One region of the Micromonospora sp. NPDC049048 genome, then DNA from elsewhere that is predicted to be linked to it. Evidence: predicted binding sites of a transcription regulator. Region 1 holds the regulator's gene; the other holds the start of a gene.
What was found. Region 1 encodes HrcA, which represses chaperone genes, less so after heat shock. Its sites were predicted from a motif close to GGTTNGCACNCTCNNNNNGAGNGTGCNAACC; they were not measured.
Positions count from the first base shown of each region.

Region 2: groES (co-chaperone GroES) is a predicted target of HrcA. The motif match lies at 2,875-2,905, and genes of this name have one in related genera.

Region 1 covers NZ_JBICTM010000003.1:56,333-63,479, forward strand. Annotated here, with positions in the region: gene ACGFIG_RS10895 (enoyl-CoA hydratase-related protein) at 1-247, opposite strand, end outside; gene hemW (radical SAM family heme chaperone HemW) at 268-1,491, shown strand; gene ACGFIG_RS10905 (DUF4870 domain-containing protein) at 1,532-2,158, opposite strand; gene hrcA (heat-inducible transcriptional repressor HrcA) at 2,399-3,421, shown strand; gene dnaJ (molecular chaperone DnaJ) at 3,495-4,640, shown strand; gene ACGFIG_RS10920 (16S rRNA (uracil(1498)-N(3))-methyltransferase) at 4,827-5,561, shown strand; gene ACGFIG_RS10925 (SDR family NAD(P)-dependent oxidoreductase) at 5,770-6,531, opposite strand; gene ACGFIG_RS10930 (histidine triad nucleotide-binding protein) at 6,800-7,147, shown strand, end outside.
Region 2 covers NZ_JBICTM010000001.1:610,409-617,555, forward strand. Annotated here, with positions in the region: gene ACGFIG_RS02945 (sugar ABC transporter substrate-binding protein) at 1-857, opposite strand, end outside; gene ybaK (Cys-tRNA(Pro) deacylase) at 1,052-1,531, opposite strand; gene ACGFIG_RS02955 (methyltransferase domain-containing protein) at 1,581-2,789, opposite strand; gene groES (co-chaperone GroES) at 3,039-3,353, shown strand; gene groL (chaperonin GroEL) at 3,424-5,070, shown strand; gene ACGFIG_RS02970 (WhiB family transcriptional regulator) at 5,345-5,728, opposite strand; gene ACGFIG_RS02975 (LuxR C-terminal-related transcriptional regulator) at 5,981-6,799, shown strand; gene ACGFIG_RS02980 (DUF5319 domain-containing protein) at 7,067-7,147, opposite strand, start outside.

The DNA of each region.
Region 1 (7,147 bases):
CCGGCACGGTCCCGCTGGCGTAGGCGGCGGCGGTCTCCTTCAGGTCCGCCCCCGAGCAGAAGACCGGGCCCGCGTGGTCGAGCACGATCACCCGTACGGCGTCGTCGGCGACCGCCTCGGCGAGGCCGGCCAGCAGCTGGGTCATCAGCGGCGTGGAGAGCGCGTTGCGGTTGTGCGGGCTGTCCAGGGTGAGCGTGGTCACGCCGCGGGCCGTGGCGGCCTGTACGAGCACGTCGGGAGAGGTCATGGAAGGGCACACTAGTGGCCATGCCCGGCGTCCTTCCAGAAGGCGAAACCGTCCCCGTCGACGGGTCGCTGCCCGCCACCGCCACCCGTGCCGTCGGCGCGCGCGGCTTCGGCGTGTACGTCCACGTGCCGTTCTGCGCCAGCCGCTGCGGCTACTGCGACTTCAACACGTACACCTCAGCCGAGCTGGGCGGCGGAGCCGACCGGGACGCGTACGCCGACACCGTGCTGGCCGAGCTGGCGCTCGCCCGCCGGGTGCTGGGCGACGCCCCACCGCCCCGGGTCGACACGGTCTTCGTCGGTGGCGGCACCCCGACCCTGCTCCCCGCCGACGACCTGGCGCGGATCCTCGACGGCATCGACCGCACCTGGGGGCTCGCGCCCGACGCCGAGGTGACCACCGAGGCCAACCCGGAGTCGGTCACGCCGGAGTCGCTGAAGGCGCTGCGGGCCGCCGGCTACACCCGGATCTCGCTGGGCATGCAGTCCGCCGCGCCGGGGGTGCTGGCGATCCTCGACCGTACGCACAGCGCCGGCCGGGCCGTCGCCGCCGCCCGGGAGGCGCGCGACGCCGGGTTCGACCACGTCAACCTCGACCTGATCTACGGCACGCCGGGGGAGAGCGAGGCCGACTTCGCCGCCTCCCTCGACCAGGTCGTCGCCGCCGGGGTGGACCACGTCAGCGCGTACGCCCTGATCGTGGAGGACGGCACCCGGCTGGCCGGCCGGATGCGGCGCGGCGAGCTGCCGTACCCCTCCGACGACGTCGCCGCGGACCGCTACCTCGCCGCGGAGGCCGCTCTCGGCGCGGCCGGTCTCTCCTGGTACGAGGTGTCCAACTGGGCCCGCGACGAGGCGGCCCGGTGCCGGCACAACCTGCTCTACTGGACGGGCGCCGACTGGTGGGGCCTCGGCCCGGGGGCGCACAGCCACGTCGGCGGCGTGCGCTGGTGGAACGTCAAGCACCCCACGACGTACGCGAAGCGGCTGGCCGGCGGCGGGTCGCCCGGCCTGGCCCGCGAGGTGCTCACCGCCGACGAGGCGCACATGGAGGACGTCATGCTCCGGCTGCGCCTCGCCTCGGGGCTGCCGCTGGACGCCCTCGACGACGCCGGCCGGGCGGGTGCCGCGCGGGCCCTTGACGCCGGGCTGCTGGCGGCCGACGAGCACGCGGCCGGCCGGGCCGTGCTGACCCTGCGGGGCAGGCTGCTCGCCGACGCGGTCGTGCGCGACCTGCTGCCCTGAACCGCGTGCCGGGGCCGGCCGGGGGAGCGGCCGGCCCGGGTCACTTGGTGAAGGCGTAGGTCATCGGGTAGCGGTAGAGCACGCCCTCGTTGGCCTTGACGCCGCCGATGATGCCGAAGATCAGCGGCACCAGCCAGACGAGCATCGGAACGAAGAACAGCACCCCGCAGGTGATCAGCGCGACCACCCAGCTCAGCACCCCGACGATCGCCCAGGTGAGCTGGAAGTTCAGCGCCGCGACGGCGTGCGCCCGGGCCGTCGGCGACTGCTGCCCCCGGACCATCAGCGCGATGAGCGGCGCCACCCAGCCGAGCAGGCCGCCGCCGACGATCACGCCGAGCGGGCCGCCGAAGTGGGCGATCAGGGCCCAGGTCTTGTCGTCGTTGTTGGCGTAGCCGCCCGTCGGCTGGCCGTAGCCGCCAGCGCCCGGGTAGCCGGCCCCGGGCGGGGGGAAGCCGCCGGGCGGGGGGTAATCGCCCGACGGCGGCTGGTCACCGGTGGGCGGCGGATAGCCACCGGGCGGGGGATAGCTTCCCGGGCCGGGGGCCCCGGACAGTGGTGCGGTGGGTTCGGCGAAGCCGGAGGGGCCGGGAAACCCGGACGGGGCGGTCGGGTCCGGCGGAAGGCCAGGATCCCCTGCTCCGGGAGGGCGAGGTGGTTCGGTCATGGAGGTCACGGTAGGGGCAGCCGGCAACTCGGCACCAGCCTGACGTCGTCGACATGTCCGAAAGACCGGGTTCCCGACCACTGGCGGCCGGACCCACGGTCGCTGATCGGACTGGTCGCCCCAGGTCGATCATCGCGCGGGCGGCCCCGCCGACGTAGACTGGCACTCGCTACAGTCGAGTGCCAGCAGCCCGCCCGGCCCCCGCCTGCGGGGGCCGACGAGCGACAGGAGGTGGGGAGGATGGGTCTCGACGACCGCAAGCTCGCCGTGCTGCGCGCGATCGTCGAGGACTACGTCGCCACGCAGGAGCCCGTCGGCAGCAGGGCGCTGGTCGAGCGACACCAGCTGGGCGTCTCGCCGGCGACCGTCCGCAACGACATGGCCGTGCTGGAGGAGGAGGGCTACATCCGCCAGCCGCACACCAGCGCCGGCCGGGTGCCCACCGACCGGGGCTACCGGCTCTTCGTGGACCGGCTGTCCCGGGTGAAGCCGCTCAGTCCGGCCGAGCGCCGGGCGATCGAGCGCTTCCTGGTTGGCGCCGTCGACCTCGACGACGTGGTGCACCGCACCGTCCGGCTGCTGGCGCAACTCACCCGGCAGGTCGCCGTCGTGCAGTACCCGAGCCTGGCCCGCTCCTCGGTGCGTCACCTGGAACTGGTGCCGATCTCCACCACCCGGCTGATGCTGGTCATGATCGCCGACACCGGCCGGGTCGAGCAGCGGCTGGTCGAGCTGCCCGCGCCGATCCCGCCCGACGACGTCACGGACCTGCGCCGGCTGGTCAACGAGAAGCTGGTCGGCACCCGGCTGTCGGAGACCCCGCCGCTGGTGCAGGCGCTGGTCGAGGAGTCGACGCCGCACCTGCGGCCGGCCATGACCACCCTCTCCAGCGTGCTGCTCGAGACGTTGATCGAGCGGCACGAGGAGCGGATCGCGCTGGCCGGCACGGCCAACCTGACCCGAGGCGGGCTGCTCGACTTCCAGGGCTCCCTGCGCCCCATCCTGGAGGCGCTGGAGGAGGAGGTCGTCATGCTCAAGCTCATCGGCGAGGCCGAGCCGAGCACGACCCGGGTGCTCATCGGTGACGAGAACGAGGTCGACAACCTGCGCGCCGCCTCGGTGGTCAGCACCGGCTACGGGCCGGGTACGACCAGCGTCGGCGGCCTCGGCGTGCTCGGGCCGACCCGGATGGACTACCCCGGCACCATCGCCACGGTGCGGGCCGTGGCACGCTACGTGGGCGAGCTGCTGGCCCAGAACTGACCAGTCAGGGCCGACGGCCGGCTCCGGCCGCCGACCGGCGCAACGCGAGACGAACATGAGGACACGGAACGCAGTGGCCAGGGACTACTACGGCATTCTCGGCGTGAGCCGGGAAGCCTCCGACGACGAGATCAAGCGCGCCTACCGCAAGTTGGCGCGACAGTTCCACCCGGACGTGAATCCGGATCCGGAGGCACAGGAGAAGTTCAAGGACATCAACGCCGCGTACGAGGTCCTCTCGGACGACCGGAAACGGCAGATCGTCGACCTGGGCGGCGACCCGCTCGCCCCCGGCGGCGGGGGCGCGGGCGGCCCCGGCGGCCCGGGCGGCGCGGGGCCGTTCGTCGGCTTCCAGGACATCATGGACGCGTTCTTCGGCGGCGCGGCCGGCGGCTCGCGTGGCCCCCGGCCCCGGACCCGGCCCGGCGCCGACGCGATCCTGCGGCTGGAACTGGACCTGCACGAGACCGCGTTCGGCGTCGAGGCACCGATCACCGTCGACACCGCCGTGCTCTGCACCACCTGCTCCGGCGCCGGCACGGCGGCCGGCACCCACCTGGCCACCTGCGAGGCGTGCGCCGGCCGGGGCGAGGTGCAGTCCGTGCAGCGCACCTTCCTCGGTCAGGTGGTCTCCGCCCGGCCGTGCACGGTCTGCCAGGGCTACGGCACCACCATCCCGCACCCGTGCCCGACCTGTGCCGGGGACGGCCGCGTCCGCACCCGGCGTTCGCTGACCGTCAAGATCCCGGCCGGTGTCGAGGACGGGATGCGCATCCGGCTCGCCCAGCAGGGCGAGGTCGGTCCCGGCGGCGGCACGGCCGGCGACCTCTACGTGGAGATCCACGAGCGGCCGCACGACGTCTACTCCCGCAAGGGCGACGACCTGCACTGCCGCGTCACCGTGCCGATGACGGCGGCGGCGCTCGGCACCCGGCTCACCATCAAGACGCTGGACAGCGAGGAGACGGTCGACGTCAAGGCCGGCACCCAGCCGGGCAGCACGCTGCGGCTGCGCGCCCGGGGTGTGCCGCACCTGCGCGGCACCGGCCGGGGCGACCTCTACGTCCACCTCGACGTGCGCACCCCCACCAAGCTCGACGCCGACCAGGAGCGGATGCTGCGCGACTTCGCCAAGACCCGGGGCGAAGAGGTGGCCGAGCTGACCAAGCAGGGCGGCTTCTTCTCCCGGATGCGCGACGCCTTCAACGGCCACGCCTGACGGAGTTCGGGTCGCCGCCCACAGTCGCGGCGGCCCGCCCGTTCACCGTGCCGGCCTGCCCGTTCACCGGGACGGCCCGCCCGCCTGTGCCAGCGCCCGCCTGCTCGCACCTGGCGGCTCGCCTGCCTGTCGGCCCCTCCCGGGCTCACCGCCCCGGCGCCCGCCGGGGCGGCTAGCCTGATCGTCGTGTCCGCGCCGCTGTTCCTGGTCGACCCGCTGCCCACCGACGACCGGCTGACCCTCGACGGTCCCGAGGGGCACCACGCCGCCACCGTGCAACGGCTGCGCGTCGGCGAGCGGCTGCTGCTCGCCGACGGCCGGGGCGGCACGGCCGCCGCGGTGGTCACCGCCGTCGGCCGGGGCACCCTCGATGTCGAGATCACCTCGCGGGGGTACGTCGACGCGTCCGTCCCGCGCCTGGTGGTGGTGCAGGGCATCGCCAAGGGCGACCGGGGCGAGCTGGCCGTGCAGGCGATGACCGAGGTCGGCGTGGACGAGATCGTGCCCTGGGCGGCCGCCCGTTCGGTGACCCAGTGGCGCGGCGACCGGGGCGTACGGGCGCGGGAGAAGTGGGCGGCGACCGCCCGGGAGGCGGCCAAGCAGGCCCGCCGTGCCTGGCTGCCCGTGGTCGCCGGGACGCCGGACGAGTCGACGACCCGGGTGGCCCGCCGCATCTCGGGCGCCGCCGCCGCGTTCGTGCTGCACGAGGAGGCGCAGGAGCGGCTGACGAGCGTCGAGCTGCCCACCGCCGGGGAGATCGTGCTGGTCGTCGGCCCGGAGGGCGGCATCGCCGACGCGGAGCTGGACGCGTTCCGCGCCGCCGGCGCCCGCCCGGTCCGCCTGGGCCCCTCGGTGCTACGCACCTCCACCGCCGGCGTGGCGGCCCTAACGGTCCTCGCCACCCGCCTGAACCACTGGTAGCCCCCGCGCCGCCCGCCCCGTCCGCGCGCCTCCGTCCGGGCTGCCCGCGCCCCCTGTCAGCGGGCCTCGCGCCGCCGCCCGCCGCGTCGATCATGCAGTTCTGGTGGGCAGGAAACCCCTTTTCGGCCCTTTTGTCGGGCACCACAACTGCATGATCGCGGGGGACAGGGCAGGGAAGGCCGGCGGGGGTGGGGTGGGGTGAGGGCTGTCAGCTGCGGAGGTAGGAGGCGCCGTTGAGGTCGACGATGGTGCCGGAGGCCCACTCCGCCTGCGGGGAGGCGAGCCAGTGCACGGCGGCGGCGATCTCCTCTGGGCGGGCCACCCGGTTGAACGGGCTCTGCGCCCGGATCGCGGCACCCCGTTCTCCGCTCAGGTGTTCGGTCGTCATGTCGGTCTCCACGAAGCCCGGCGCGACCGTCGCGATCGTGATGCCGTACGGGGCGAGGGCCACCGCGAGCGACTGCCCCAGCGCGTTCAGCCCCGCCTTGCTCGCCCCGTACGCCGGCTGCTCCGGCTCGCCCCGGAAGGCTCCCCGGGAGGAGACGTTGACGATCCGCCCGCCCCGCGCGCGCATGTGCTGCGCGGCGCACCAGATGACGTTGCCGGCGCCGGTCAGGTTGGTCTCCAGCACCTGCCGCCACTGCGCGCGCCACTGCTCGTAGGAGGCGCCGAAGACCGGGTGCGGGGCGTCCCGTTCGCCGTACACGCCGGCGTTGTTGACCAGCACGTCCAGCCCGCCGAGCAGGTCGGCCGCCTCGTCCACCATGGCCCGTACGGCCTCCGGGTCGGTCAGGTCGGCGCGGACCACCACGTGTCCCTCACCGGGCAGTTCGGCGCGCAGCCCCTCGGCCAGTTCCGCGGAGTCCCGGTGGTGGATCGCCACCCGGTCGCCGCCGGCCGCGAACGCGGTCGCCACCGCCCGCCCGATGCCGCGCGAGGCCCCCGTCACCAGTACCGCCCGTGAAGTCACGCCGGCCATCATGCCTGGCCGGCCCCCGCCCCGTGCGCCGGCCCCCGCCCCGTGGTCGGCCCCCGCCTCGTGCGCCGGCCCTCGCCTCGTGCGCCGGCCCCCGCCTCGTGCGCCGGCCTGTCCGCCGCGTGCCGGCCCCCGCCCCGGCCCGAGCCCGGCCTGTCTGGCGTGCGCCGGTTCCGCGCGGGCGCGCCGGCCTGTCCGTCGTCAGCAAGGAACCGCCCTCCGCCGGAGGCGTCGACAGGGGGCCCTTCCTTACACTGCCCCGATGGGAACCGACTGCCTCTTCTGCCGCATCGTCGCCGGGGAGATCCCGGCCACGATCGTCCGGGAAACCGCCACCACGCTCGCCTTCCGCGACATCGACCCGAAGGCGCCCGTGCACGTCCTGGTCATCCCGAAGGAGCACTACGCCGACGTGGCGACGCTCGGCCAGGGCGATCCGGGGCTGGCCGGGGAGGTGCTCGCCACCGCCGCCGCCGTGGCCGAGGACGAGGGGCTGCTCGGTGACGGCTTCCGGCTGATGTTCAACACCGGCGCGTACGGCGGCCAGGAGGTCTTCCACGCGCACGCGCACGTGCTCGGCGGGGCGCCGCTGGGCCCGATGCTGGCCCGG
Region 2 (7,147 bases), on a different contig from region 1:
ATCGCCTTGTAGACGGTCATGCACTGGTCGCCGGCGAGGATGTTCTGCAGGCCCTGCGGGGTGGCGTCCTGGCCGGTGACCGGGACCTTGCCGTTGAGCTTGTTCTTCTTCAGCACCGAGATGGCCGCGTTGCCGAGGCCGTCGTTGGCGGCGAGCACACCGTCGATCTTGCCGCCGGTCTGGGTGAGCATCTGCTCGAAGATGGTGGCGGCCTGGGCGTTGTCCCACTCCGGGACGTTCTGGTCCGGGCCCTTGGTGTACTCCTTCGAGTCGAACTTCGGCTTGAGCACCGAGTCGTACCCGTTCTTGAACAGGGTGGCGTTGTTGTCGGTCGGCGAGCCGTTGAGGTAGGCCACGACGGGGTTCTTGGCGCCCTTGTCGGTCAGGCACTTGCTCAGGCCCTCGCCCTGGAGCTTGCCGACGACCTCGTTGTCGAAGCTGACGTAGTAGGTGGCCGAGCCGCCCAGCGTGAGCCGGTCGTAGTCGATCGTCGCGACGCCCTGCGACTTGGCCTTGTCGAGTACCGCCTTGCCGGTGCCGGAGTCCAGGTTGACGATCATCAGGGCGGTGACGCCGCTGGTGATCATCTGGTCGGCGATGGTCTGGAACGCGGTCTTGTCGCCCTGCGCGTTCTGGATGTCGTAGTCGACGCCGGCGGCCTTGAACGCCTCCTCCAGGAACTTGCGGTCCGCGCCCTCCCAGCGGGCGGAGGACTTGCTGTCCGGCAGGATCACGCCGATCTTCGGCTTCTTCTCGGTGGAGCCGCCAGCGTCGGAACCGGAGTCGTCGCCGCACGCGGCCAGGCTGCCGGCGGCCAGCAGGCCCACGGCGGCGAAGGTGAGGAAGCCCTTGCGCATCTGCAGGGTCCTTTCGGGGGGTGGGGGATGATGTTGGTTTGTTGTGTCCGGCAACGTATTCCGCGTCACGCTGTGGGCACAAGAGTGCCGAGGTGACGAGTTTGTTGTCGGCAGTAACAATTCAGCAACGTCCCTGACACCCGGCCGTCGCCGGACGCGGGAGCGCTCCCGGGGAACGGCGGCGGTGGCGCAGCTCAGCGGGTGGACAGCGGCGCCGTGGCCGCGCCGGTGAGCGCCACCAGATCCTGCGGGGCGAGCTGGAGTTGGAGGCCGCGCCGGCCCGCCGAGACGTACACGGTGGGATGGTCGAGCGCCGACGAGTCGAGCACCGTGGGCAGGCGTCGGCGCTGGCCGAGCGGGCTGATGCCGCCGCGCACGTAGCCGGTGGCCCGCTCGGCGGTCGCGCGGTCGGCCATGGCGGCCCGCTTGCCGCCGACCGCCGCGGCGAGCGCCTTGAGGTCCAGCTCCCCGGTCACCGGCACGACCGCCACGGTCAGCGCGCCGTCGACCTCGGCGACCAGCGACTTGAACACCCGCTCCGGGGCCACCCCCAACGCCGCCGCGACCAGCGCGCCGTAGTTCGGCGCGGCGGGGGAGACGTCGTACGGATGGGTGGTGTGGGCGATCTTCCGCTTCGTCAGCAGCGCGGTCGCCGGAGTGCCCTGTCCCGCCATGACCGACAAGCTAACCCCGGGCGGCGCGACCCGCGAGCCGAAATGCGCGTCACCCGACCGGCCGGCAGACCAGCACCGTCGGCGCGCCGGCCACCCGGGTCAGCACCAGGCTGGCCGCCTCGCCCCCGGCCAGCCGCAGGTCCCGCCGCAGCTTCTCCGGCTCAAGTGCGGACCCGCGCTTGAGGATCTCCACCCGCCCGACCCGGCGCTCCCGCAGCAGCGCCCGCAGCCGCTTGAGCGAGAACGGCAGCACGTCGGTGACCTCCAGGCAGCGGGCGAACGGCGTCGGCGTCGGCGCGTCCGCGTAGAGGTAGGCGATGCTCGGGTCGGCCAGCGTCGCGCTCAGCGTGTCCGCCAGCTCCGCGACCAGGTGCGCGCGGACCACCGCCGGATCCGGGTCGTACAGGAAGCGGCGCGCCGGGCCGACGGTGGCCTCGACGTCGCCGGAGCCGGTCAACTGACGGCTGCCGGCAGCGTCGACAGAGGATCCTTCCCTGCCCCGCAGCAGGGTGGCTCGGCGAGGGGTCTCGGCGAGCCGGCCGCACCACAGCGCCGCCTCGACCAGGTCTCCGTCGACGCTGACCCACTCCGCCTCCGCGCCCGGCGGGATCAGCGCGTGGTCGATGCCGGGCGCCACCTTCACGACGGTGTACGGCACCCGCTCGGCCAGCCCGACCACGAAGTCCCAGGGCGGGGAGTACGCGTTCGGGTCGAAGATCCGCCGCCCGGTGCCCGCCTTCCGGCGCGCCGGGTCGCAGAAAACCCCGTCGACGCGGTCCACGTCGAACGCCGTGGCGTCGCCGCACTCCACCGTGAACAACCCGGCCAGCCCGGCCGCCTCGGCGTTCGCGGCGGCCATCGCGGCGGTCACCGGGTCGGCCTCCACGCCGTACACCCGGATGCCGGCGCGGGCGGCGGCGAGCGCGTCCGCGCCGAGGCCGCAGCCGAGGTCGGCCAGGGTGCGCACCCCGGCGGCCCGCAGCCGGGCGGCCCGCCGCGCCGCGACGACACCGCGCGTGGCCTGCTCCAGACCGGCGCGGGTGAGGAACATCCCGGCCGCCGCCGGCCCGAACTTGCCGACCGCCCGGCGGCGTAGCTCGGCCTGGGTGAGCGCGGCCGCCGCCAGCCCGGCCGGCAGTCCGGCCGAGCGGAGCGCGGCCGCCGCGGTCAGCGGATCGCCGCCGGCCACCCGCGCGGCGGCGTCGAGCGCGGCCGACCCCTCGGGCGTACGCAGAGCGGCGAACTGGTCGAGGTCCACCCGCTCATTGTGGTCGGCGGACGCGACGCGCCGGCCGGCGGGTTGGCACTCTCCTTGACGGAGTGCTAGCCGAGGAATAACCTGCGATTAGCACTCTCACCCCGAGGGTGCCAGCTTCCGGGTCCCGTGACCCGGGCGCTGAACGCCAGGCGGACCGGCACCCGCGACGACGGCCCCGCCCGGTGGCATGTGGCAGATTGACGCTGGTCGGCATGCCGGCCGGTAACGAAACCAAGTACCCGGGAGGGTATGCCCGTGACTACCGCGACCAAGGTTGCGATCAAGCCGCTCGAGGACCGCATCGTGGTCCAGGCGAACGAGGCCGAGACCACCACCGCCTCCGGCATCGTGATCCCCGACACCGCCAAGGAGAAGCCGCAGGAGGGCACCGTCCTCGCTGTCGGCCCGGGCCGGATCGACGACAAGGGCAACCGCGTGCCGGTCGACGTGAAGGTCGGCGACACCGTCCTCTACTCGAAGTACGGCGGCACCGAGGTCAAGTACGCCGGCGAGGAGTACCTGGTGCTCTCCGCCCGCGACGTCCTCGCGGTCATCGAGAAGTAAGCAACCGATCAGTGTCGTCGCCCCGGTCCGGCTCGCCGGGCCGGGGCGACGACGCTTCGAAGGGACATTCATGGCGAAGATCCTGAGCTTCTCGGACGACGCCCGGCACCTGCTCGAGCACGGTGTCAACGCCCTCGCGGACGCGGTCAAGGTCACCCTCGGCCCGCGCGGGCGCAACGTCGTCCTGGACAAGAAATTCGGTGTGCCCACGATCACCAACGACGGCGTGACCATCGCCAAGGAGATCGAGCTCACCAACCCCTACGAGAACCTCGGTGCGCAGCTGGTCAAGGAGGTGGCGACCAAGACCAACGACGTCGCCGGCGACGGGACCACGACCGCCACCGTGCTGGCCCAGGCGATGGTCCGCGAGGGTCTGCGCAACGTCACGGCCGGCGCCAACCCGGCCGGCCTCAAGCGGGGCATCGACGCGGCGGCCGCCAAGGTCTCCGAGGCGCTGCTCGGCCGCGCGGTCGACGTCGCCGACAAGGAGTCGATCGCGCACGTCGCGACGATCTCCGCGCAGGACGCGACGATCGGCGAGCTGATCGCCGAGGCGATGGAGCGGGTCGGCCGCGACGGCGTCATCACCGTCGAGGAGGGCTCCGCCCTGCACACCGAGCTGGACGTGACCGAGGGTCTCCAGTTCGACAAGGGCTTCATCTCGCCGAACTTCGTCACCGACATGGAGTCGCAGGAGTCGGTCCTGGAGGACCCGTACATCCTGATCACGACCCAGAAGATCTCGGCGATCGAGGAGCTGCTGCCGCTGCTGGAGAAGGTCCTCCAGAACAGCAAGCCGCTGCTGATCATCGCCGAGGACGTCGACGGCCAGGCGCTGTCGACGCTGGTGGTCAACTCGATCCGCAAGACCCTCAAGGTCTGCGCGGTGAAGGCCCCCGGCTTCGGCGACCGGCGCAAGGCGATGCTCCAGGACATGGCGATCCTCACCGGCGCCGAGCTGGTCGCCCCCGAGCTGGGCTACAAGCTCGACCAGGTGGGCCTGGAGGTGCTGGGCACCGCCCGGCGCGTGGTGGTCGACAAGGAGAACACCACGGTCGTCGACGGCGGCGGCAAGGCGAGCGAGGTCGCCGACCGGGTCGCGCAGATCCGCAAGGAGATCGAGGCCTCGGACTCCGACTGGGACCGGGAGAAGCTCGCCGAGCGGCTGGCCAAGCTGTCCGGCGGCATCGCGGTCATCAAGGTCGGCGCCGCGACCGAGGTCGAGATGAAGGAGCGCAAGCACCGCATCGAGGACGCGATCGCCGCCACCAAGGCCGCGGTCGAGGAGGGCACCGTCCCCGGCGGTGGCGCCGCCCTGGTGCAGATCCTGCCGGCGCTCGACGACGACCTCGGCTTCACCGGTGACGAGAAGGTCGGTGTCTCGATCGTGCGCAAGGCGCTGGTCGAGCCGCTGCGCTGGATCGCCCAGAACGCCGGCCACGACGGCTACGTCGTGGTGCAGAAGGTCGCCGGCAAGGACTGGGGCCACGGCCTCGACGCCGCCACCGGCGAGTACGTCGACCTGGCGAAGTCCGGCATCGTCGACCCGGTGAAGGTGACCCGCAACGCGGTCACCAACGCCGCGTCGATCGCCGGTCTGCTGCTCACCACGGAGAGCCTCGTGGTGGAGAAGCCGGAGAAGGCCGAGCCGGCCGCCGCCGGCGGTCACGGCCACAGCCACGGCCACGGCCACCAGCACGGCCCGGGCTTCTGACCCAGCCGTACGCCTCGTCGGGGCGCACCGTCCGTGTGACGGTGCGCCCCGACGCCTTTCCACCCACACGACGTGACCACCGCCGGCCGATGCGACTGCCCGCTGGTGTGACCACCGCCCACCGGTGCGACCAGCCCGTCTGCGCGACCATCCGCCCGCGACGTGACGGCCGGGCACGCGCGTCGGGAACGGTGGTCCGTTGACAGCCGGGAACGCCGCGACGCCGCGTCTCCGGGTGGGACGCGGCGTCGGGTGGTCTTCGCGGGCGGCCGGTTCAGGCGATCTTGCGCTGGGCGGGGACGGTCGACCGGTGCGGCTGGCCCAGGCGGGCCTCCAGCCGGGCGACGTCGACGCGGCTCTGGCGGCGGTCGGCCAGGTCCTCCCAGCCGACGGCGAGCAGCCGCAGCCGCTCCGACTCGCTGAAGCCGCCCCACACGCCGTACGGCTCGCGGACGGCGAGGGCGTGGGCGGCGCACTCGGCCCGGACGGGGCAGGCGCGGCAGACGGCCTTGGCGCCGGACTCCCGACGCAGGCGGGACGAGCCGCGCTCGCCGTCCGGGTGGAAGAACTGTGCGCTGTCCCGGCCCCGGCAGGCACCGAGCCGCTGCCAGTCCCAGAGGTCGACGATGGGTCCGGGCAGTCTGCGTACGTTCGACATCAGCACCCCTCCTCCCGCGCGGCACCGCGCAGATCCTGGTGAATCGGCGTCCGGGCGACGGTCCGCGCAGGCGCGCCGTTTCCGGCCTGGGGGCTTGGTACCCGGGCGGCCGCCCGCTCACACGCCTGTGATCGAAAACTTCCGGCAAGCGGTGGCATATGCCCCACTTGTCGGAAAAGTTCGGAGGATTGCCGGAACCCCCTCGCGACCCGACCCCGTCATGGTCTGCTCTTGGGCGGAGAGGAGACCACTGTGCGTACGGTTCTCGTGTGCGTTCGGACACCGCTCGCGGCGCAGCATCTCGCGTCGGCGGCGGCACGACTCGGCTTGTCCGCCGCGGTGCGGACGGCCGTCTCCGATCCCGAGGTGATGCTGCGGCTGGCCGAGCGCCCGGCCGACGTGGTGCTGGCCGACACGGCCCTCACCCGGCCGGACAGCGCGGGCTTCGTGCGGCGGGTGCTCGCCCGCGCGCCGCAGGCCTCCGTGCTGCTGCTCGGCACCGAGGAGTCGGAGGCGGCGGCGGCCACCATCAGCGCGGGTGCCCGGGGGCTCATCCAGGGCGTCGACCACGACCTGACCAGCGCGGTGGCGAAGGCCCTGCTGCTGCTCTCCGCGCCCGGCCGGGCCGCCCGCCGCCCGGCCACCGATCCGGCCCGGGACACCGCCGCCGTCGGCGGTCCCGCCCGTACCGGTCCGGCCGGCCGGGTGCCCGCCGAGCCCGGCCCCACCTGGTCGGGAACGTCCCCGGACGGCGCGGCCCCGACGGTCGTACCGTCGCAGCGCGGCGACGACCCGGCCGAGCCGACCGACGAGCCGGCCGACGCCGTGCCGGCCGGGCGGCGGAACGGGTCCGGCCCGCGCGGCGGCCGGTCCCAGGTCGGCCTGACCGAACGCGAGCTCCAGGTGCTGCTGGGCATGGCGGAGGGCAAGAGCAACGCCGAGATCGGCCGGGAGCTGTTCGTCTCGGAGGACACCGTGAAGACCCACGCCCGCCGGCTGTTCCGCAAGTTGGGCGCCCGGGACCGCGCGCACGCGGTGGCGGCCGGTTTCCGCGCCGGCCTGGTGGCCTAGTCGCGCCCTTGGCGGTGCGGCGAGCCGCCCGCGGACAGGATCCTCAGGGTGACCGTCGCCTCGAAGCGGGGGCGGTGCCGGCCGGCGGCTCGGCGGGAGCCGTGCCGGTGCGCGGTCCTCAGGCGGGAGGCGTACCGGTGCGTGCGGGGCGTACCGCGGCGACGAGGACTTCAAGGTCATCATCCGCACCGAGCCTAGGTGCCTCTTCCCGAACGGTCACCGGCGGTGACGATCGGTGATACCCGCGCGCCTGGGGCAGCCGCCCGCTCAGCGTCCGGGCTCGGGCTCGGGCTCCTCGTCGGTGCCCTCGGTCAGCGTGTCGTGCACCCCGTCGGCGTAGCCACGGGC